DNA from 3 places in the Bacillus seohaeanensis genome. Region 2 is predicted to be linked to each of the others. Evidence: predicted binding sites of a transcription regulator. Region 2 holds the regulator's gene; each other region holds the start of a gene.
What was found. The regulator Rex, encoded in region 2, represses fermentation and respiration genes when NADH is low (regulators of the CRP and FNR family bind a similar motif). The targets are predictions, from matches to a motif close to TTGTGAAATATTTCACAA.
Positions count from the first base shown of each region.

Region 1 (7,595 bases), on a different contig from region 2:
ATCACCTCATTATTTTAAGTATAGTGAAAATGGTACAATATGCAAAGAAATTATTTTGAAGGGATGGAGTTACATTGAATACAGCAGTTATTACTGGCGGTGGTTCTGGATTAGGAAAAGAACTTGCCGTTTTATTAAGTAAAAAAGGTTATCACGTTCATTTGCTAGGAAGAACAGAACAAAATCTTAAGAATACAGCTCTAGAAATTAAGTCAAATGGTGGGGAAGCAACATTTCATTCACTCGATTTACTTTCCTATGAAACAATACAGAAGGTTGCTAAAGAAGTCAGTGATCGTTTTAAAATAGAACTTCTTGTTAACAATGCTGGGGTTGGTTATTTTGGATCTTTTACGGAGTCGACGGATCAAGAGATGGAAGAAATGTTTTCTACAAATGTCTTCGGTCCAATTCGATTAACGAAAGAACTGCTGCCAAGTTTACGAAAACATAAGAAGAGTGCTGTACTTAACATTATTTCTACTGCGGGACTTAGAGGGAAAAAACATGAATCATTATATGTTGCATCTAAGTTTGCTTTTAGAGGCTGGGGGGAGAGTTTACAGAAAGAGTTTGAAGGAACTCCACCAAGATTTATAAACGCCTTTATGGGCGGAATGAATACACCTTTCTGGGACAAATCAGACCACGTAGGAAATCCAGAAAAACTCCGATCACCTAGTGAAATTGCGGAAATTATCATCAATCAATATGAAACAGAAAATGAAATTGTTATTGAGTCAAAAAAATGAAGAATGGGGGATTGACTTCCTCCCCTACTCTTCATTTTTTAATTTCTCAAGAAATGCATCAATTTTTTCAAGAGAGAATCCTTTTCGATAAAGTGTTTGCTTCATTTTTTGTTCATACTGTATCCCTGAAAATTTGGATTGCAGGCGTTTATGCACTTTCATTCCTTGATGGGTGAGCGCTTCCCATTGTTCGTCTGTACTCCTATCCGTTTCAATGGCTTCCCACACTATTTTATTTATCGAAGAGGTATACCCTTTCCTAAGAAGATTCTGGTTTATCTTTTGTTTTGCTTGCACTAAAGAATCTTTGCGGTATTTGTGAAGAAGCTTCTGAGCGATAGCCACACCCTTATCAACTTGAAGCTCCGTTGTAAAAGAGGTTAACGCATTTTCTACTAGTAACTCATCGACACCCTTTTTAGCTAGTTCCCCTTTAATCCATTGTGGTCCTTTGTCAGAAGTGTTCAATTGAGTTTGAACAAAAGCTTCTGCAAATTCCTTATCATTGATATATTTGTATTCGCTTAATTTATGAATAACTTCTTGGATTAGACTGTCGTCTAACTCTGCTTCCTTTAAATGATTGCGTATTTCTTTTTCCGTCCGCATTCGATAAGAAAGAAAATGCAGTGCTTTATTAAATGCCTTTTTTGCTTCATCCTTATATTGAAGCTCTGACATCATTAATTCATCTAATTCCAATCCTTTACGAAGTTGAAATTGTGCAAGCACTGACTCATCCACGCTAAAGGCGTATTTACCGTCCATAAAAATATTGTATCTTTCATCATTTTTTACCTGTTTGGTTATTTTGGTTATTTCCCCCATGTTTTTTCACCTCGTTTTCATCAAACTCTCCATTTGTTACTGATTTTATTAATAAGTAAATTATATAACAAATAAAAAGATTAAGCAGAAATTATGTATGTTCCTTTCTATAGAAGGAAAAACTAAAATAAACTTTCTAAAATTTTTCAGAGAAGGGATGTACATACTATGCCAAAAAATAAGAAAGACAAAACAAAATCTGTATTATCTAGTATGCAGGAAGTGACATATGCAAGAGAATTTAAAGCAGCAGATCGTGCTGGTGGATACACGCAAAAAAATAACAAATAGTAAAAAACTACCTAACTAAAAAAACACTTTTCATCACATGATAAGATAGGAAGCCCTTACTAAAGGCTTCTTACCTTTTAATGACGGAAGGGGTTTTAAACAATGGGTAGAAACCACGGACATAAAAATCGAGATAAAAACACAAAAAACTTACCTCAAACACCTAAACAGTTAAAGTCTGACGGAGTAGATGAAGAATTCTCACGCGAACTCGCAGACCAAGCTGATATGGAAGCGCAAGCACGTGCAAACGCTGCTAACCAAAGACAAAGTGTACAAAGTAATCAAGGTAAATAAAGTGAAACTTCAATCAGTGGGGGTTTTCTTTCATCCACACTGATTGTTAGTTGAACCAATCGGGCGTTTACGGGTAGTTTGCCCCCCCACCTACGCTTCTCCGGTTTCCTTAAGCCTTGAGGTGGGGGTCTTACTACCCGTTAATGCGGGATAAACAAAAATCGGCCGGGATTTCCTCCCAGGCCGATTTTTCATTAGTATACTACAGCTTTTTTAGGTTCGTGTTTATGTTTATTTTTAAAGAAGTGACCTTTCATATAAGGGATAAGCCAACGGTCTCCTCCATAGTTATAAGCTCCCTTGCCTGCGAATAACAGGATGATTGCTGCTGTAAAAAGAATTGGATTTGTGCTGACTGTTCCTGCCATTAAGAAGTTCAAGTTCATAAATGCTCCGGCGATTAAAGCTGGGATTGTTGCTAACCCTGTAATAAGTCCAACACCCACCAAAAATTCTCCCCAAGGGACAAGAACATTAAACAATTCGATATTCGGTACAGCGAAACCTTCAAGGAAACCTGCATACCAGCCTTGAACGGCAGGATGATCTCCACCTGCTTTTGCTAATGCACCTTGTAGAAATCCGCTTGCATCAAAACCATCGTTAATTTTATGCCAGCCACCTTCTATCCACTGTAAACCTAACCAAACTCTTACTACTGTCCAGACTACACTAACTTTTGGATTTTCCCACCATTTCATAATGGCTCCACTCCTTTTGTTTTAATTGTGAAATATTTCACAAGTTTAGGTAAAAAAATAAATTCCTTTATTAATAATGATCATCTTTTATGTTTGTGAATTATTTCACATATTCTTTACACTCTTAATGTACTACTTTTTTCAATATAGCGCAATAGGTTTTTGCAGCTGTCATATTTTTGTCACATCCTTTTATCTCCTCTTTCTCAAAAAAATACGCATCTACCATCAGAGGCAGCAGATGCGCATTATATTGCTTACTCCTCCACATCCAACTTTACTTCACCAAAATGAGCAAAAACTGCACGATAAGTACCCAATTCTAATGGAATAGGGCTAATAAATGTACCCGAGGATATAATCATTCCCTTTCTCAGAACGCTTCCTTGTGTAGATAACTTATTATTAAGCCATTCAACAGCATTGATAGGATTATCTAAAACAAAATTAGATTGTCCACTAACAACTTGTTTATCATTATGATAAAGCGTGACAGAAATATCTTCTAACGTACTCTTTGAATCTATTTTAATAGGCTCACCTACTACTACTTTACCAGTAACCGCATTATCCATAATTAACTCTCCAATGGATAGCTTCGGGAACCAATCTTTTATCCGACTATCTGGGATTTCAAGACCAGGAGCAATCAATGTCTTTTCAATAATTTCCGACACATCTGCAAATGGTGAAATATCCTCTGTAACCATGAACATTAGTTCCGTTTCCAATAACGGGGAAAATAGTTCTTTTTTATGTATAACACCATTTACTACTGTATTATCCGTTAATGTTCCATATATAGGAGAGTCTGTATGGAAAATTTCCTGCAAGCCTTTATTCGTTAAGCTAATCTTATAACCTTTGATATCTTCGTGAGTACCCTCAATTTTTCTTTGAATAAATTCATCTTGGACTTCATAAAAAGCAGCTTCTGTCGAAAAACCAGCTGTTTCTATACAAGATAGCGGACTCTTCTTCTTGTATGTATCTAGTAACGTTGTCACTATATCCTGCGTTTTCGTTGTCATACTGATGCATCCTTTCTATGTATAAATAAAGTGAAACGATAATTCTTTCCTTTAGCAAATAATTCGACAACTATATGTTCATTCCCTGCAATTGGCTACAAAATGACAGAATATCTAACTAATTAGTTTGTAAATTGGAAGTGTAAAAAAGATCCCCCTAGCTCCTACAGAGTTGGGGGATCTTTTTTACCTGAAATTAGATGTTAGAAACGGGTAGCATACTCCCTAAAATGGTTTTACGGACATCAAAAAAATCATTATAATAGCAATTGCACTTGCTGTGGCGAGAGCTTTATCTGCTTTTTTATTAATTTCTACTACTTCTGTTGGTATTGCATTTCCTGTTGCATTCTCAAGTATTTGTACGGATTCTTTTGTCTGTTTAGCAGCTACTCCTATTACTAATACTTGAGCTACTATATAAAGAATAATAGAAGTGATATACCACCCCTCTTTAAATAGGTTTGGATTAATAACCCCCATAATTAAACCTGTTACCAGTAAAGCTATACTGCCAATCTTTACAGGCTTTTCAATTTTTTCCATTAACTCATTTGACCATTTTAACTGTTCTTTTGTTTTTGCGAATTTTCCTATTATTGGAAAAATAAATGTTGGTCCTAATCCCACTACTGCTGCGATTACGTGGATCAGAACTAATGCTCCATATACAGTCATCCTCATCCCCCCTTGTTTTTTAATACCCCTTACTCCCTTTTGCTAGCAGAAATCCCTCCTACTCGCTCGTAAGTTATCATAGTATATAGAGACTGTGAATAATTGACTATTATTATATAAAAATTTATAGGAGTTTATCACTTATTATGTAAAAAATTATTATTTTATTAGATTAAAAGAACTAAATAAGAGGATGCGTCTAACTCTAATTAGAGAGGCCTGTTTCCTATTAATCATAACTAAAAAGGAAAACTGATACCTTATGAGTATTTCTTAGCCTGTGCTTTTAGTACTATTCACTCGTGATACCGAATAATTTAGGTCTCTGCTTCCAGTCTCAAGTTTTAAAAAGTTTCTTTTCATTATATAATTGGTTTGTTTCACTAAATTAAATTCTTTATTAGAAATTGAGGCTATGTATGGGCAAACAAGTAGCATTAGAAAAGAAAACAATTAGACAGGTGCTTCTGGTTTTAGGAATTATTTTTGTTGCTTTTAATTTACGTCCAGCAATCACGGCGATTGGACCAATTATTGGGTTGATTCGTAATGATCTAGGAATATCGAACGGGGTAGCTGGTTTTATTACAACTCTCCCTTTACTATCATTCGCTATTCTTTCAATTCTTGCCCCAAGAATTGGACAGGTGTTTGGCAATGAACGGACTGTTTTCTTCGGGTTAATTGTATTATTCATTGGAATTGTGATTCGTTCTACTGGATTTATCTCTACACTTTTCCTCGGCACCATACTAGTAGGTGTTGGTGTTGCTATTGGAAATGTTCTCTTACCAAGTATTGTAAAGCTGAAATTCCCTGAAAAGGTTGGGATTATGACAAGTACCTATACAACATCAATGAATACCTTTGCTGCGCTCGGGTCAGGGATTAGTATTCCACTTGCACAAGGATTGGCGTTAGGTTGGCAAAAAGCACTAGCTGTTTGGGCAGTGATAGCGGTGATTGCAGCAGTTATCTGGTTACCACAGTCACGGCGGAATAATCAACAAACAGCTACTCAGAACAGCCAATCTTCTAGTAAAGACCTCTGGCAATCACCACTTGCATGGCAGGTCACCATTTTTATGGGGTTACAATCGTTTTTATTCTATTGTACGGTGGCATGGTTGCCAGAAATATTGGAAAGTAACGGAATGGATTTGTCCTTAGCAGGTTGGATGCTTTCCTTAATGCAATTGGTCGGCCTACCGACAACCTTTTTCGCCCCAGTGTTGGCTGGCCGTTTTAAAAATCAGAAGGGCATTGTGCTAACCATTGGGTTCTTTTACTTTGCGGGAATAATGGGGATCCTGCTTGGTGCTAGCCATGCTCTATTAGTAGTGTCGATTATATGTATAGGAGTTGCCCAAGGTGCAAGTATTAGTTTAGCACTTACTTTTATTGGCTTACGAACAATTAATGCAAAGCAAGCAGCTGATTTATCTGGAATGGCACAATCCATCGGCTATTTACTAGCAGCAATTGGACCAATTTTAATCGGATTTTTATTCGATCAAACCCATTCCTGGACACTCCCCTTAATTGTCTTATCTATAGTAGCAATCGTGATGATACTGGCTGGTTTGGGCGCTGGTCGGAATCAGTATATTGTGAAAGAACAACACCAAAATTACGATTACTAATAATTAAAATCCCGCATTTTCATCAAGCGGGATTTTACCTATACCAAAAAGCTACCTCCTAATGCAATTTTTCATCCACATACTTACCATAGTCTGGAATCGCAATACGATCGAATTCTCTGACTAACCTATCTAGGCTCTTAGACAATAGTTCCCCTCTCATAGGCAGTCCATGTCCCGTTACTGCCACAGATGGTTTCAACGCTTCCAATTTTTCAACGGATTGCTTAGAAGCTTTCCAATCTGTCGTTAAATACCTTGGAGGTCCGCTTATTTCCTGTTCCTGTGTGAAAACTTTATAAAGTGACTCTTGTTTGACAGTAACAAATGCATCCCCTGCTATTAATGCTCGGTCTTTCTCTCTAAATAACGAAACATGTCCAGGCGAATGCCCAGGCGTATGAATCCAACGAAAACCTTGCATATGAGGAACAGTCCCGTCAGAAGGTAGCTTTTCAACATGATCACTTAAATCAATAGCTTCATTTGGAAATAACGGCGACATTTTTGCGACCATTCCACCCTCGACCGTCGAGTCTGGTTCTGGATAACTCATTTGTCCTGTTAAAAATGGCATTTCCAATTCATGTGCATATACAGGAACTTCCCAATGGTTAACGAGCTCAATAATAGCACCAACATGATCGAAATGACCATGCGTTAAGATTATTGCTTTAGGACGACTATTTGGACCGAACCGTTCTTCCGTAGCGGAAATAATCTCGTTTGCCGAATCAGGCATTCCGGCATCAACCAAGACAAAGTCCTTCGTTTCTGGATTTCCAACTAACAGAATATTGACGATTTGAACCGTATGACAATATAAGTCTGGTAGTACCTCCATGCCTACACCACTTCCTATAGAAGTTGCGGGAATATATTTATAATCACTTCCATAGTTCATTTCCTTACCCATCGCATAATCCTCCCTTTATAAACACCTTTTATACTAGTACAAGAATATTGTTTCCCTGTTTTGGTATATTATTTAGTAAGGATTTTGTTAGGAACTCTCATCTTTTTATACATTTCCTGCCTCTTGTCTACTTCTGAAAATATCCATGTTAATTTTCCCCACTAATATTTTAGTGAAATAATTTAACCCAATTGAAAAAGCGTTCCCACTTATTTGTGGAAACGCCCTGAATAGAATTTCATGATTACAATTTAAGAGTCCAGCCAAATGGATCTGGTTCAGTTCCCTTTTGAATTCCAGTCAATGAATCATATAGTTTTTTTGATAACTGCCCTATTTCTCCGTTATTAATCGCTAGCTTTTCGTTTTGCCAGAAGAGTTCCCCAATTGGTGATATAACTGCTGCTGTCCCTGTTCCAAATGCTTCCTCTAATAAACCGTCATTATAAGCCTGTTGA
Region 1 is NZ_JBHUMF010000012.1:99,986-107,580, reverse strand. Features, by position in the region: gene ACFSUL_RS05240 (SDR family NAD(P)-dependent oxidoreductase) at 75-752, shown strand; gene recX (recombination regulator RecX) at 777-1,580, opposite strand; gene ACFSUL_RS05230 (YfhE family protein) at 1,749-1,871, shown strand; gene ACFSUL_RS05225 (YfhD family protein) at 1,974-2,168, shown strand; gene ACFSUL_RS05220 (DoxX family membrane protein) at 2,363-2,869, opposite strand; gene ACFSUL_RS05215 (2-keto-4-pentenoate hydratase) at 3,127-3,900, opposite strand; gene ACFSUL_RS05210 (DUF2269 family protein) at 4,126-4,578, opposite strand; gene ACFSUL_RS05205 (CynX/NimT family MFS transporter) at 4,998-6,221, shown strand; gene ACFSUL_RS05200 (MBL fold metallo-hydrolase) at 6,280-7,137, opposite strand; gene ACFSUL_RS05195 (branched-chain amino acid aminotransferase) at 7,382-7,595, opposite strand, start outside.
Region 1: a site for Rex is predicted at 2,895-2,912, ahead of ACFSUL_RS05220 (DoxX family membrane protein). Genes of this name have one in related genera too.

Region 2 (7,595 bases):
ATGTTTACTAGTAGAATTGAAAGGTAGTTTGTCCTGCATTAACTGGATGTAATCCCCACCTCAGGACTTAAAGGCATCAAAGAAGTATTAGTGGGAGATAACTACCAGTAAAACCACTGATTGTTAGTTGAACTGTATAAGGTATTCTAAAAGAATAGACTTTAATATCTAGTCGTTTAAAGGAGATATAAAATTGAAAAAACACTATGGCTACATACTGATTGCCTACGTAGTAATGCAACTTTCTAGCATTGTTGGCGTACCGCTTCTATATAAAATAGGTGTGGATGTCCTTGCTCAGCCTGAAGAACAGGTGAAAGCAGTTGTGCCAGGCTATTGGCTTGTTATTAGTTTTACAGCGACACTTCTGATCGTTGGGATGATTTTACGTAAAGACGATAGAACGACAAAGTTAGATCGTTCTGCCCCATTAAATGCTTTCAACTCTTTCATCTGGGCAATTCTAGGTGTATTTATGGCTTTCTTTGCCCAATCCCTCGCTATTAGAATTGAACAGGCACTAGGTATTGAAATGGGCTCTCAAAATACAAAGAATATTATCGGCATTATTGAACAAGTGCCGCTTATGATGATGGTTGCTGCTATTATTGGACCGATTTTAGAGGAAATTGTTTTCCGGAAAATTATTTTCGGTTCACTATATGAAAAGCTAAACTTCTTTTTATCTGGTCTCATTAGCTCTGTTATTTTTGCGCTAGCTCACTTTGAACCTGAACATGTCCTTTTATATTCTGCAATGGGCTTTACCTTTGCTTTTCTATACGTGAAAACAAAGCGGATTATTGTTCCAATTTGTGCTCATGTTGCAATGAATTCCATGGTTGTTCTTATTCAAAGTATTTTCAAAGATGATTTAGAAGACATGATAAAAGAGGCAGAACAAATACAAGGATTTATAGGAGGATTACTATGAGAAGATCACCACTTTTTTCTGGAGTGATCTATCTCCTTCTTGGAGTACTTTTTACGTATATTGCCATTCAAACAGTGAATGACAGCGGATGGGGATTTTTCACTTATATGTTGATATTTTTAGCGACTCTTGATATTGGATCAGGATTTCGAATGATAGGTATCCATTTTAAAATTAAAAACGCAATGAATAATAAAAAATAGGGATTGATCATTTTGATCAATCCCTATTTTCATTTTCAACTTCTTCAATTTCACGTTTTTGTTCTGCTTCTAATACCTTTTTATATCCAATTTTGGAAATCCAGATACTCAATTCATAAAGTACAAATAACGGTACAGTAACCATTAAATGAGAAACAATATCTGGCGGAGTAATGAGCGCTGCAATAACAAAAAGCACAAAGTAAGCATAACGTCTCATTTTCCCCATAAACATTGGCGTAATAATCCCAAGTCTAGTCAAAAACAGCATTACAACAGGTAATTGAAATAAAAACCCAAACGGGACAGTTAGCTGAAAAAGAAAATGAAAGTATTCATTAATTCCAATCACTTGCTCAATTTCAAGCGTATCCGACAACCCCATCATAAACTCTACTACATATGGAAAAAGGATAAAATAAGCAAAAGATAGACCACCTAAGAAAAGTAAAAGTGAGATTGGAATGTAACTCAATGTCACTTTTCTTTCTTTTTCATATAAACCAGGACTAATAAAAGACCAAAGCTGAAAAAGAATAATTGGTGATGTCACAATAAGTGATATAAATATCATCATTTCCATATAAATTTTAAGTGGGTCTGTAATACGAAAAGCATTCATCGTCAATTCTTTTGCTTCATCTGCATGCTGTAAATATCTTATTAACGGTTCTGCTAGAAAGAAGCTAGCAATGAAAGCTAACAAGAAGAAAACGACTACAAACATGAGTCGTTTTCGTAATTCACCTATATGTTCATAAAGCGTCATGTCATTTTGACTCATGGCGTTCATCCTACTCTACTTAGCGTCTTTATTCTTATTGTCATCATCATCATCTGCTAAGCCTTTTGTTGCATTTTTAAATTCACGTAATGTATTTCCAGCTGCTTTCCCTAACTCTGGCAATTTTTTCGGGCCAAAGATGAGTAAAGCAACGATCGCTATTAAAATGAGGCTACCTGGACCTATTGGCATTATGTGACACCTCCTCTTTACTATCATAACTTATTACAAGTTATTTTTCTATTCCGTCACCGATTCATCTTGTGACATTTCCGTGTCTTCTTCTGTATAATGCTTTAAAAAATATACGAGTGACTGCAACTCAACTGCCAAGTCAATATGATGAATTCGTATGTGATTTGGTACACTTAATCGTGCAGGAGTAAAGTTTAACACTCCTTTTATATCGGATGAAACTAAACGATCGGTAATATTTTGTGCAGAAGTTGCTGGAACAGTTAGTATCGCTACTTCTATATTCTCCCCTTCGAGCCTTTCTTCTAGTTCGTCTAAGCTATAAACGGGGACATCCCCAATATCTGTGCCGACTTTCCCCGGATCAACATCAAATGCCATCTCTATTTTAGTATTATTATTCTTTATAAAATTATAATGAAGAAATGCCGTGCCTAAATTACCTACACCAATTAAAATAACCTTCGTTAAAGCATCTTGATCGAGTGTCTTGCGAAAAAAGGATAACAGATAATTAACATTGTATCCATACCCTTTCTTTCCTAACGCCCCAAAATAAGAAAAATCTCGGCGAATAGTAGCAGAATCTACCTTCACTGCTTCACTCAACTCTTTAGAAGACACCCTTTGCTTCCCAGAAGAGGATAGATTTTTTATAAAGCGATAATAAAGCGGCAAGCGCTTTGCCGTTGCTTGTGGAATTTTTGCTGTTTCTTGATTCATACCTTTTCCCCCACATCTATTAAACCAATTTCTATATGTTATCTATTAAACCACACTGTTAACGCTTCCAAAAGCAAATAATTCTTTTGCAAAGCTCGTACTACTTGAAAAGCGGAAGCGGCTTAAGCAGACTCAGACAAAACATAAGGCGAGCTTACCTTTTTAAGACGCTTGACTTATGACTTTGAGGCGCTTATCCACTGGAATTAGATATCTTTATCCTACACTATATTCTATACTATATCTGTCCTGATTAATAGTCATCCTAATTACTTCCTTTTCTTGAAAGATTGCTGTTTTCCTAAAAAATACGATAAACTATTAGTAAGAAACTGAGGTGAAACGTTATGATTCTTTTACAAGTGAATCAGGTAACAAAATTTTTTGGTCCAGAAATAATTCTATCTAATATAAAACTAGAGGTACAATCAAAGGATCGAGTTGCTCTTGTAGGGAGAAACGGAGCAGGAAAATCTACTTTATTAAAAATAATTGCTGGACACCTTTCCTATGACGAAGGGGAAATAATGAAGCCAAAAGATGTTTCCATTGGCTATCTTGAGCAACATTCAGGGTTGGAATCAAGCCTTTCTATTTGGGATGAGATGCTGACTGTATATGAAACGCTACGCAAACAAGAAAAGCAACTACGCCTTCTTGAACAAAAAATGGCTGACCCTGCTGTATACGAAAACAATGATGTTTACGAAAGGGTTTTAAAGGAATACGACGAACTTCAAGTCCTTTTCAAAGATTCAGGCGGTTATCAGTATGAAGCCGATATTCGTTCTGTTCTGCATGGCTTGAACTTTGCAAATTTTGATTATGAAACAAAGATTTCCACTCTTAGTGGAGGGCAAAAAACGAGGCTAGCACTCGGAAAACTATTATTAACGAAACCAGATATATTAATTTTGGATGAGCCTACTAATCATCTGGATATCGAAACTCTCTCATGGCTTGAAGGCTACTTGCAAGGATACCAAGGTGCTGTACTAATTGTCTCCCATGACCGATATTTCTTGGACAGTGTCGTAAATTCTGTCTATGAAGTTTCTCGAAATAAATCAAAGAAATTTCATGGTAATTATAGTCAATACTTAAAACAAAAGGCTGAAAACTATGAGAAAGACGTAAAATTATATGAAAGACAACAACAAGAAGTCGCTAAACTGGAGGATTTTATTCAGCGCAATATCGCTCGTGCTTCTACTACAAAAATGGCTCAAAGTCGAAGAAAAAAATTAGAACGCATGGAGATGATGGACAAACCATTAGGAGATGAAAAATCCGCAAATTTTTCTTTTCAAATTGAGCGACAAAGTGGGAATGATGTATTAAAAATCGCAAACCTATCGATAGGCTATACTCCAGAAGACGTTATCTCTCAAAATATATCTCTTCATGCCCAAAAAGGGGATAGCATTGCCCTTGTAGGGCCGAATGGGATTGGTAAGTCAACACTTCTTAAAACATTGGTAAACAAACTATCTCCTATTCAGGGAGAATTCCAATTCGGCTCTAATGTAGCGATTAGCTATTATGACCAAGAACAAGCAAATCTCTCATCAAATAAAACGGTACTAAATGAGCTCTGGGATGACTACCCAATGAAAAATGAGAAGGAAATACGTACTGTCCTAGGAAACTTCCTCTTTTCCGGTGAAGATGTGCTTAAACCAGTAACAGCACTTAGTGGAGGGGAAAAAGCTCGACTAGCACTTGCGAAATTAATGATGGAAAAAGCAAACCTCCTAATCCTTGACGAACCTACAAACCATCTTGATTTAGAAAGCAAAGAAGTACTCGAGGCTGCATTAATTGATTATCCAGGAACCATCCTATTCGTTTCCCATGATCGCTACTTTATCAATCGAATTGCAACGAAGGTAATAGAACTAGCAAAAGAAGGGACAACAGAATACCTTGGTGACTATGATTATTATCAGGAGAAACTTAGAGAAAAAGAAGAATTAGCCCAATTAGAAACAACTACAACTACTCCCAAGGTCTCTAGTGATAAGCAAAACCATCGGATTGATAAAGAAGCAAAAAAAATTGAACGGCAAAAAAGAAGAAGAGTAGAAGAAATAGAAAAATTAATGGAAGAGCTTGAAAACATCATTCAAACAAAAGAAGAAGAATTATGTGATCCAGAAATTTTCCAAGATCATGAGAAAGTCCAAGAGATCAATAATACGCTAGAAGCATCCAAAGAACAATTAGATGTACTTTTAGAAGAATGGACAGAATTAGAGGAATATTTACAGGAAGAGGCTTAATAAAGAGGCATATCCACAAGTGGTTAGAATACTTTTGGATTTGCCTTTTTTATATCCACAACTTTATCCACATATACCACCTTGTTATTATGTCATTTATATTAGTTTCCCACAATATCCACAAGAAAACATTAACTTATGCACATTACCTGTGAAAATTAATAGTTACTTTTTCACACCTTTTTCACAATATATTAAATGTTATACACAACTTATTCACAACCTGTGTATAAAACGTACGTTCTACTACCTTTTATTGTAAGAAAAGATCTGAATCCGTCTTCTACTCTCTAGAAATAATAGAAATTTGTTCCAAAACAATAGTTATCCACATTGTTAATTAGGAAAAGCCAAAGCAGCTGGACCTCGATACCGGAACTAGACACAAATGTAAAAACGTTTGTATAACACAAAAATGTACCTAGTGCTTATACAGTAAGCATCTAGGTACACTCTTCTTAATTATTCTGTTCAATGTCTAATCCCGGATTGGCATTCATTGAATAGTCACTTCTTTTTCCATTTTCAAAGAGAATAGTCCCTACCGCACCTATCATCGCCGCATTATCTGTACATAAGGCTAGCGGAGGAATAACAAGTTCTACTTCCTCTACTTGCTTGAAAGCCCTCTCTAGCTCACTACGTAATCCTTTATTAGCTGCTACTCCTCCAGCAAGTAACACTTGTTTTACGTTAAATTCCTTCGTTGCATTCAGCGTTTTCGTTACTAAAACATCTATTACGCTTTGTTGGAAACTCGCAGCCAAATTTTCTGGCTCAATGACATTTCCTTTTTGTTTCGCATTATGAAGCGTATTTATTACTGCCGATTTCAAACCACTAAAACTAAAATCATAGGAGCCTTCTTCAAGCCATGCTCTAGGAAGATCAATTGTTGGTTCCCCAATATGAGCAAGGCGATCAATATGTGGTCCTCCGGGATAAGGAAGATCCAATGTTCTCGCTACCTTATCATACGCTTCCCCAGCTGCATCATCCCGTGTTTCACCAATTACTTCAAACTTCCCGTGTTCCTTCATTAGAACCAATTCCGTATGTCCACCAGAAACAACTAAAGAAAGCAAAGGGAAGGACATTTCTTTTACCAATCGATTCGCGTAAATATGCCCTGCTATATGATGAACACCAATAAGCGGCTTATTATGTGCAAATGCAAGTGCCTTTGCCGCATTAACGCCTATAAGAAGTGCCCCAACTAAACCAGGGCCTTCCGTTACTGCAATACAATCAATGTCATTCATTGTCATCTCCGCTTCCTGAAGTGCCTCTTCTATTACCAATGTTATCTGTTCAACATGATGCCGAGAAGCAATTTCAGGAACAACACCACCAAATCGCTTATGACTTTCTATTTGAGACGCAACTATATTGGTCACAATTTCCGTTCCATTCTTAATAATAGCAACAGCCGTTTCATCACAACTCGTTTCCATACCTAACACATAAATATCTTTATTCATAAATTCACCCACATAACTAAAGCATCTTCTTGGTTATCAGAGTAATATCGCTTACGTATCCCACCATTTTGGAAGCCAAGCTTGCGATATAGCTGTTGAGCCGTTTCATTGCTTTTACGAACTTCAAGCGTCATTACCCTCGCTCCAAACTCAATAGATACTTCCATAATTTTTCTCATTAATAGCTCCCCCAAGCCTTGACCTCGATAGCTTGGAAGAACCGCAACATTAGTAATATGCGCTTCATCAATAACAAGCCAAACACCACAGTAACCGATCACTTTTCCCTCATCTTCTACTACAATATACGTGGAAAAGTGATTTTTCTCTATCTCATTAATAAATGCCTCTCTTTTCCACGGTACAGAAAATGATTTTTCTTCTACTTCCATAACATCATCCAGATCATCAATTGTCATAAATCGTATATCCATATTTACTTTTTCCTTTTTCATTTTTATCACTTCTTCTGTGCATCTAGCCATTTAGCTTCAGCCTCTGCTAATCGAATATAATTAGGGACAACTTCATGAGGATGAACCCCATCTAACGTCCGTCCATGAAAAGCAAGCTCAGAAGGACGGGGATTATGACTAACAAATGATGCAAACTGAGCCTGATCACCTAAATGTTCTTTTATCGTTTCTTGATGTAGACGAACATCATTACCTACAAATAGAACGTCTTTGTCGAACTTCTTTAAACTATCTAGCCAATCCGTCAAAAGAATATTACAGTCATCGTGTACTGGCTTCACTAACTCCTGATCAAATGAGTAAAGACCAGTATAAACTTGACCTCTTCTTGCATCAAAGATTGGACAAATATAGCCATTAAAATACCTTCCAGATGCTGCTAACGTCGCTAAACTCGAAACCGGTACAAGTGGAATATTCAAAGACCAAGCTAACGTTTTAGCAATCGTCACTCCTATCCTTACACCCGTGTAGGATCCAGGTCCATTCGCAACAACAATCTTTGTAAGGTCTTCAG
Region 2 is NZ_JBHUMF010000011.1:1,134-8,728, reverse strand. Features, by position in the region: gene ACFSUL_RS04645 (CPBP family intramembrane glutamic endopeptidase) at 194-934, shown strand; gene ACFSUL_RS04640 (YdiK family protein) at 931-1,137, shown strand; gene tatC (twin-arginine translocase subunit TatC) at 1,154-1,921, opposite strand; gene ACFSUL_RS04630 (twin-arginine translocase TatA/TatE family subunit) at 1,937-2,113, opposite strand; gene ACFSUL_RS04625 (redox-sensing transcriptional repressor Rex) at 2,162-2,839, opposite strand; gene ACFSUL_RS04620 (ABC-F family ATP-binding cassette domain-containing protein) at 3,187-5,121, shown strand; gene tsaD (tRNA (adenosine(37)-N6)-threonylcarbamoyltransferase complex transferase subunit TsaD) at 5,580-6,602, opposite strand; gene rimI (ribosomal protein S18-alanine N-acetyltransferase) at 6,599-7,057, opposite strand; gene tsaB (tRNA (adenosine(37)-N6)-threonylcarbamoyltransferase complex dimerization subunit type 1 TsaB) at 7,063-7,595, opposite strand, start outside.

Region 3 (7,595 bases), on a different contig from region 2:
CGAATGACGACTTTTTGAATTTTACCAGAAGCGGTTTTCGGCAGTTCTTTGGCAAATGTGATAGCTTTTGGTGCTTTAAAATGGGCTAACTTTTCTCGTGCAAATTCTACGAGTTCCTGTTCTGTTAAGCTGTGGCCTTCCCTTACGACAACAACGGCATGAGGTACTTCTCCCCATTTTTCATGTGGAATCGCAATAACGGCTGCTTCTAATACAGCAGGATGCTCGTATAAAGCGCCTTCTACTTCAATTGAGGAAATATTTTCTCCGCCGCTAATGATAACATCCTTCATTCTATCGACTATTTCTATGTAACCATCTTCGTCAACAGTGGCCATATCACCAGTATGCAGCCATCCATCTCGAATCGTATGGTTGGTGGCTTCTAGATTTTTGTAATAGCCTTCCATGACAGTGTTGGATCGTGTGACAATCTCTCCGATTGCTTTTCCGTCATGAGCTATTTCTTCACCGAGTTCGTCAACTACTTTCACTTTCGATCCAATCATTGCATATCCCGTTTTTGCTTTTAATCGATATTTTTCTTCCGGCGAGCGATTTTCCTGCTCTGTTCGAATAACAGAAGTTGTAATCAACGGAGATGTTTCTGTCATACCGTATACTTGGACAAATTCCCAGCCTAAATCTTCCTCTACTTTTCGAACGAATGCTGGCGGTGGTGAGGAGCCGGCAATCACAACCCGGACATCCTGATCCATAACAGGCTTCTCACGTTCATATTCTTCTAGCACCATGTTCAACACGGTTGGTGCCATATGCATGACCGAAACGCCATATTTTTTTACTTTTTCTAAAATGATCTTAGGATCTACTTTATGAAGCATCACTTGCGTAGCTCCATTGGCTGTATAATAGAAAGGGGAGCCCCATCCGTTAACATGAAACATTGGTAACACATGAAGTAGCGTGTCTGAATCGGATACACGCAAATGATGCATTGTAGACATTGCATGTAAATAGTTGGAGCGATGTGATAACAATACCCCTTTTGGATTCCCTGTGGTTCCACTTGTATATAATAAGGAGGCGATATCCGTTTCCTCTAATGGCGTTCGTTCAAATGGTTCGGATGAATAAGCACCTCGCCATTCCTCATATCCAACATGACCATCTTTTCCTTGTCCATGAACAATGACTTTCTTTAGATTTGGAAGTGCAGACAATACTGGTTTCACTAATTCATATAAATCTTCATCCACAAATAACACTTTACTTTCACTATGGCTTAAAATAAATTGGTAGTCAGCTGGTTTCAATCGTGTATTTAATGCTGTCATAACAGCTCCAACTTGAAAAACTCCATAAAAGCCTTCTAGCATTTCTGATGTATTCGGTGCCAAGTAAGCAACCTTATCACCTTTTTCAATTCCAAGATCCACTAACCCTCGTGAAAGTTGATTAACCCGTTTGTTTAACTGATTATACGTCAAAACACGCCGATCATCGATAATCGCCAGCTTCTCCCCGTACAACTCCACGGCGCGATCTAAGAAATCAGTTAGTAGTAATGGTACATGCATTTCGTAAAATCCCCCTTGCATTGTTTAAAATCTACTAAGCTCCCATCTTTTGTTGTAATCCTGTTATATAACAATCATACAATAAACCTAATAATTATGACAGTATTTTCTGATAATTTTTAAAAAACAACTATGGGCTATCCTCATATGTCTGAATTTGAAGTCTATTTTAATTTTAGGAGAAGGAAGTATAGGATTCGTCTATGTGACAAACTTCACATCCTATACATGCTCTGTTTGCTAAGATGCTGATATGAAATGCTCGTAATAAAAAATAACCTATTTTCTATATTGAAAGGAGAAAAAGAAATGGGGAGACAGAAAGTACAATTATCTCTTCAAACAGGTAGTTTAGTTGTTGGTTTTATGGTTTGGGTTTTACTATCCTCGTTAATGCCTAATATTCGAGAGGACATCGCCCTTACTAATTCACAAGTTTCCCTTGTAACTGCTATTCCCGTTATTTTAGGATCGCTGTTACGAGTTCCAATCGGTTTTTATACAAACCGGTTTGGTGCAAGAACAATCTTTATCATTAGTTTTCTTGCCTTGTTATTCCCTGTATTTTTTATCAGTATTGCCGATTCCTTAAGTGATTTAATTATTGGCGGGTTATTTTTAGGTATTGGTGGAGCGACTTTCTCCATCGGAGTTACTTCCCTACCGAAATATTATCCAAAAGAAAAACACGGATTAGTCAACGGGATTTACGGTGCTGGTAATATTGGAACAGCCATCTCTACATTTGCAGCACCAATACTAGCTGCTTCCCTTGGCTGGGTAACTACTGTTCGCATTTATTTAGTGCTATTACTTGTATTTGCGGTAGTGAATTTTATTCTTGGAGATCGTACAGAAAAGAAAGTGCATGTATCAATGATCAGCCAAATTAAAAGTGTTTATCGAAATCAAACATTATGGTTTCTAAGCATATTCTACTTTCTCACATTTGGTTCGTTTGTTGCTTTCACCATTTATTTACCAAATTTCCTCGTCAATCATTTCGGATTAGATCCAGTTGATGCTGGTTTACGAACAGCTGGCTTTATTGCATTGGCTACGTTTTTACGTCCTGTTGGCGGCTGGTTAGGAGATAAATTTAACCCATTTATGATTTTAATGCTTGTATTTTTAGGACTTACATTTTCAGGCGTTTTATTATCGTTCTCTCCCACGATTCAATTGTATACGATTGGAACATTAACGGTTGCTTTATGTGCTGGGATTGGAAATGGAACCGTGTTTAAATTAGTTCCGCTTTATTTTGCTAAACAAGCAGGGATTGTGAATGGAATTGTTTCCGCGATGGGTGGTTTAGGTGGATTCTTCCCTCCTCTTGTATTAACGACAGTATTTAGTCTTACGGGTCATTATGCAATTGGATTTATGGCACTTTCCGAATTTGCACTTGTTAGCTTTGTGCTCGTCGTTTGGATGTATTATCAAGATAAGCTGAGCTTAGAGAGCAAGCTTATTGAAAGTACAGCGCAAGGAATGATGGTAACGAATAAAGACGGTGTCATTCAGAAAGTGAATCCTGCTTTTTCTAGAGTGACTGGCTATTCACTAGAAGAAGTGATTGGAAAACGTCCAAATATGTTGCAGTCTGGTCACCATAACAAAACATTTTACGAAGCTATGTGGAGCAATATTCAACAAGAGGGATACTGGCAAGGAGAAATCTGGAATAAACGTAAAAACGGTGAAGTTTACCCTGAGTTACTGACGATAAGTGAAGTACGAAATGATGTTGGAGAAGTAAAAAATTACGTAGGATTCTTTAGCGATATTACAGATTCAAAAATAAAAAATATCAATATTGTAAAAGAAAGCTGAAGGTTTTTCTTCAGCTTTTTTTCGGTTTTATTTATTCCTGACTTGCTATATACAATCGATAATCTTCTGGTCGATTAATATTAATAAAGCTTTGGCTATTGCCTATGTCCGATACATATAGGCAGTTTATTCGTTGCAATAAGCTATGTAGCGACAGATCCCCTTGTTGAAGGATATCTTGAATTTTATTTTGTATACTATAATGATAGGCAGCGATGAGTGGCTGCTTTCTCCCTTCCATAACCGGAACAACAGCTTCTACCCCATTATCCATATTAGCAATCAATTGTTCGATGACATGATTATTTATAAAAGGTACATCTATAGGTAAAACGATATACCACTCCGCTTGAAATTCCTTCATTGCGGAATAGATTCCCGCTAGTGGTCCCTTTCCTTTAAAGCTGAGATCATCTTGAATCAATGTCAAAGAGTTGTCTACGTGAAATTGGTTTTGTACATCTTCATTGGTCACCACGACAAGCTTTGAGGTAAAAGGCTTTAACGCTTCTATTGAATACTGGTAAAAAGGCACACCTCGTCTTTTGGCAAACGCTTTGGGTTGTCCAAACCGTCTAGATTGTCCACCAGCTAAAATAACTCCTATTATTTCTTCTCTTTTCAAAACGATCCTCTCCTTTTTTCATTCGGATGCCCCCCTCACCCAGAGTTACTCCTACCCTTTCCATCTTAAGAAAATAATGGTCTATCCTAATAAAAAAGCTTCGACTTCCAAATATGATATATTTGTGAACTGTGATGTATATCACACTTCTTACATCAGCAGTTTGGTATTTTTTAAGCAATAAGTACTAAAAAACGAACGGAAATTTTTTTACTTGGTTTTTATAGATACTTCATTTTGCCTGAAGGAGTGTTACGCCATGCTAGCGAAAGCTTATAATAATGATACTAAATTAATGTCTGATAACCTACGTCAATTACTTATCTCGATTGGAAGGAAACGGAAGATAAGAAAAAACACGTATCTTTTCCAAGAAGGAATGGATGCAAAAGAAATTTACTTAGTTCAGTCTGGTCTTATCCAAATCGGGAAACTGACACCAGATGGCAAAGAGTTATCACTTCGAATATGTAAGAAGGATGATCTTGTCGGTGAACTTACCTTATTTTCTGATGAATCGAAGTACATGCTAAGCGCTCTTGCTCTTGATGATTGTGACATTATCACGATAAATAAAACGACTCTTGAACAAGAGTTGGCTTATAATAATGCCTTAACATTTGAATACATGAAGTGGATGAGCGTTCATCTTCGCAAAACACAGTCAAAAATTCGCGACCTTTTGTTAAACGGGAAAAAAGGTGCCCTTTATTCCACCTTAATTCGTTTATCGAATAGCTATGGAGTAAAGCAGGATGACGGTTTGTTAATCGATATCGTGCTAACGAACCAGGAGTTAGCCAATTTTGTCGCATCTGCACGTGAAAGTGTGAACAGAATGCTCAGTGACCTAAAAAAACAGAAGGTCATCTCCCTTAACGACACAGGAAAAATTATCATCCACAAAATTGATTTTTTACGAATGGAAATTGGTTGTGAAAACTGTCCAATTGAAATTTGTAACATTGATTAACTTACGTTTCCGCCACTGGGTTGATTGGAGCGGAAATCAACGGGCTGAATCTATAAGGAAAAACAACAATCTATGAGAAAAAAGCCTCTAAGTTTAAAACAGGAATGTCAAGTCTGCATTCCTGTTTTTTGCGCCAATCGATTGCCTCCAAATGCCCTATTCCTCTTCCAATCAATAATGGTAGCTTTACTAGAAAACAGTTAAATACATGATCATTGTCATAAAGAAAATAAAACTATTTCCTATCTCTAGTATACCCAACTTCATAATCGGCAACGGTTTCCCATACAATCCGATTGCTCGAATGAGACTTGGTACATAAGCAAGCGTTAGCCACATATGTCCAAACACGAAAACCATCACAACTAAACCTATGTGGTATCCCCATGAATACCATTTAAATGTTTGATTTTTCTTCTCCCGAATCATGGATTTCACATAAAACGTGCTACCTAAAAAGAAGAAAAAGGAATAGATAAAAATAAGCCAAGCCGTGCCATCAAGTGTGCCGCTACCTAAAAAATAACTCGCCAACCCACCGATTCCAAAAATGATAATCGCGGAGACATCATTAAGGAAAGCCCGCTCCTTCTTCCTCTTCGTGAAGTATACGTTAATAAGGAAAAACGGAATCATCGCAAAACTAAAAAATAGTAATCTCCACTCTTCGTACAATGGGAAAACGAGGAAAACAAGTGCAAGCGAAATATATATGATTGACCATTTTTTATGAAGGGCTATTTTCTTCTTTTTTAATAACATAAAGATTGGAACTGTAGCTAGATAAAGAAAAAGCCAACCAAAAAGGAAGGGAAGATGAAAAATAGTAGCTTCTCCTCCAAGCATTCCAAGTAAAAATGGTATAAGAAGCATTGCCCACGCTCCGTGCTGCTTAGGTAATAAAATCTTCATGTCTCTCCACCTCTCTCTAACGCCTATCATAGCAGCTAATAGACCCTCTAGATGTGACTTTTCTCATATTCTCGGTGTGAAAAGTGTCACAGAAGTGTGAAACAGAAACGAGTAAGATAGAAGAAAACTAAAGATATTATTCAAATCCATTAGAGTTTATAAAAAAAGGAACTCGAAGTAGTCTCACGTTGTTTTATTGTAGCGACTAGCGGCTTCTTCTGAGTGAACTTTTTCTATCACTCTTCGATTTTGAATGATAAAAAGGTGGAAATCATATGAATAGCTATGATTATATCTTTCAGTTAAAAAGACTCTCACTCTTTGAAGACCTACGATTGGATATTGTGGCGCAATTGACCAAAAAAGGGAACCTACTGAAAGTAAATCATGACGAGGAGTTAAGGGACATCCTTCTTCCAGAATCAATATTTATCATGTTAAAGGGAAAAGTGGAATTGCTAGATGTTCAGAAATCACATAATTCTTGGGTTGTAGCTCAATGGTCAGAAGGAGAGGTTATCCCTAATTACCACAAAAATGAAACATTTTCCCGTATTTTTAAAACGAAGGCAGTAGACGATAGTATCTTATTACAACTGCCTATCCATCTGTTCCTGAGTATTGCTAGCCAACATTCACATACGCACATTCTACTATTAAAACTAATGCACCTAAATTTGACGTTTTCTTATGGAGTACTTAGCACCTATTCTCACCGGTTACAAAAAAATAATGAAGAATGTGACATACATCAACAAAACGAAGGATAGAATGATTTACTCTACTAATAGGAGGTGCAGTAATGACTACAAAATTTAATGAAATGTCTATAGTTGGTGAGATCGTAACAGAATTTCCGAAAGCAAGTGATTTTTTCAAGAAAAATAAAATAGATTTTTGCTGTGGAGGGAATCGCCCACTTGGTGAGGTGGTTCGTGAAAGAAAATTACAAGATGCTCAGATTGTTGAGCAATTAAATGAGTTATATGAGAATAATTACGCAAACGATGATGCAATTGATTGGAGAGAAAAAGATTCAAACAAAATAATTGATCATATTATTACTAAACATCACGCCTTCCTTCGGGAAGAGTTAAGTATGCTATTGCCATATGTTAAAAAAGTAATGCTTGTCCATGGAGACGCACACCCATTTATGAAACGGGTTCATGAACTATTTATTGAGCTAACAGCAGAGTTGCTAGAACATACGAATAAGGAAGAAGAAATTTCTTTCCCTGCGATCCTATCTTTTGAATCGAAACAAGGTATGGATGCAGAAAGACTGAAAAATATCATTATCGAATTAGAAGCGGAGCATGACCGCAGTGGTAATATTATAAAAGAAATTAGAGAACTTACAAGTGATTTTACATTACCAGAAGGTGCTTGCCGTACATTTGAACTTGTTTATAATCGATTAGAATTTCTAGAGGAAGATACGTTCCAACATATTCATTTAGAAAATAATATTTTGTTTCCACGATATATGTAAAAGAGAAACGAAAATATTGTCTTAATCAAAAGCTAAAACGCAAAGGAGCGTTTTAGCTTTTTTCATTTAACCCAACATTTTTCTCCTTCTCTTTGTTCACTTGATAGATTTTCTTTAATGTTGCATTAATGTTATTCAAACTTAGTAAAATGAAGCCTAGCATAATAAATGTGACAAATTCCCTTGTAAAAAAAGCAATAATGCCTAGTACTA
Region 3 is NZ_JBHUMF010000015.1:40,166-47,760, forward strand. Features, by position in the region: gene ACFSUL_RS06230 (long-chain-fatty-acid--CoA ligase) at 1-1,541, opposite strand, end outside; gene ACFSUL_RS06235 (nitrate/nitrite transporter) at 1,851-3,377, shown strand; gene mobA (molybdenum cofactor guanylyltransferase) at 3,409-4,002, opposite strand; gene ACFSUL_RS06245 (Crp/Fnr family transcriptional regulator) at 4,262-4,975, shown strand; gene ACFSUL_RS06250 (YwiC-like family protein) at 5,165-5,887, opposite strand; gene ACFSUL_RS06255 (hypothetical protein) at 6,163-6,657, shown strand; gene ric (iron-sulfur cluster repair di-iron protein) at 6,690-7,382, shown strand; gene ACFSUL_RS06265 (hypothetical protein) at 7,435-7,595, opposite strand, start outside.
Region 3: a site for Rex is predicted at 5,962-5,979, ahead of ACFSUL_RS06250 (YwiC-like family protein). Genes of this name have one in related genera too.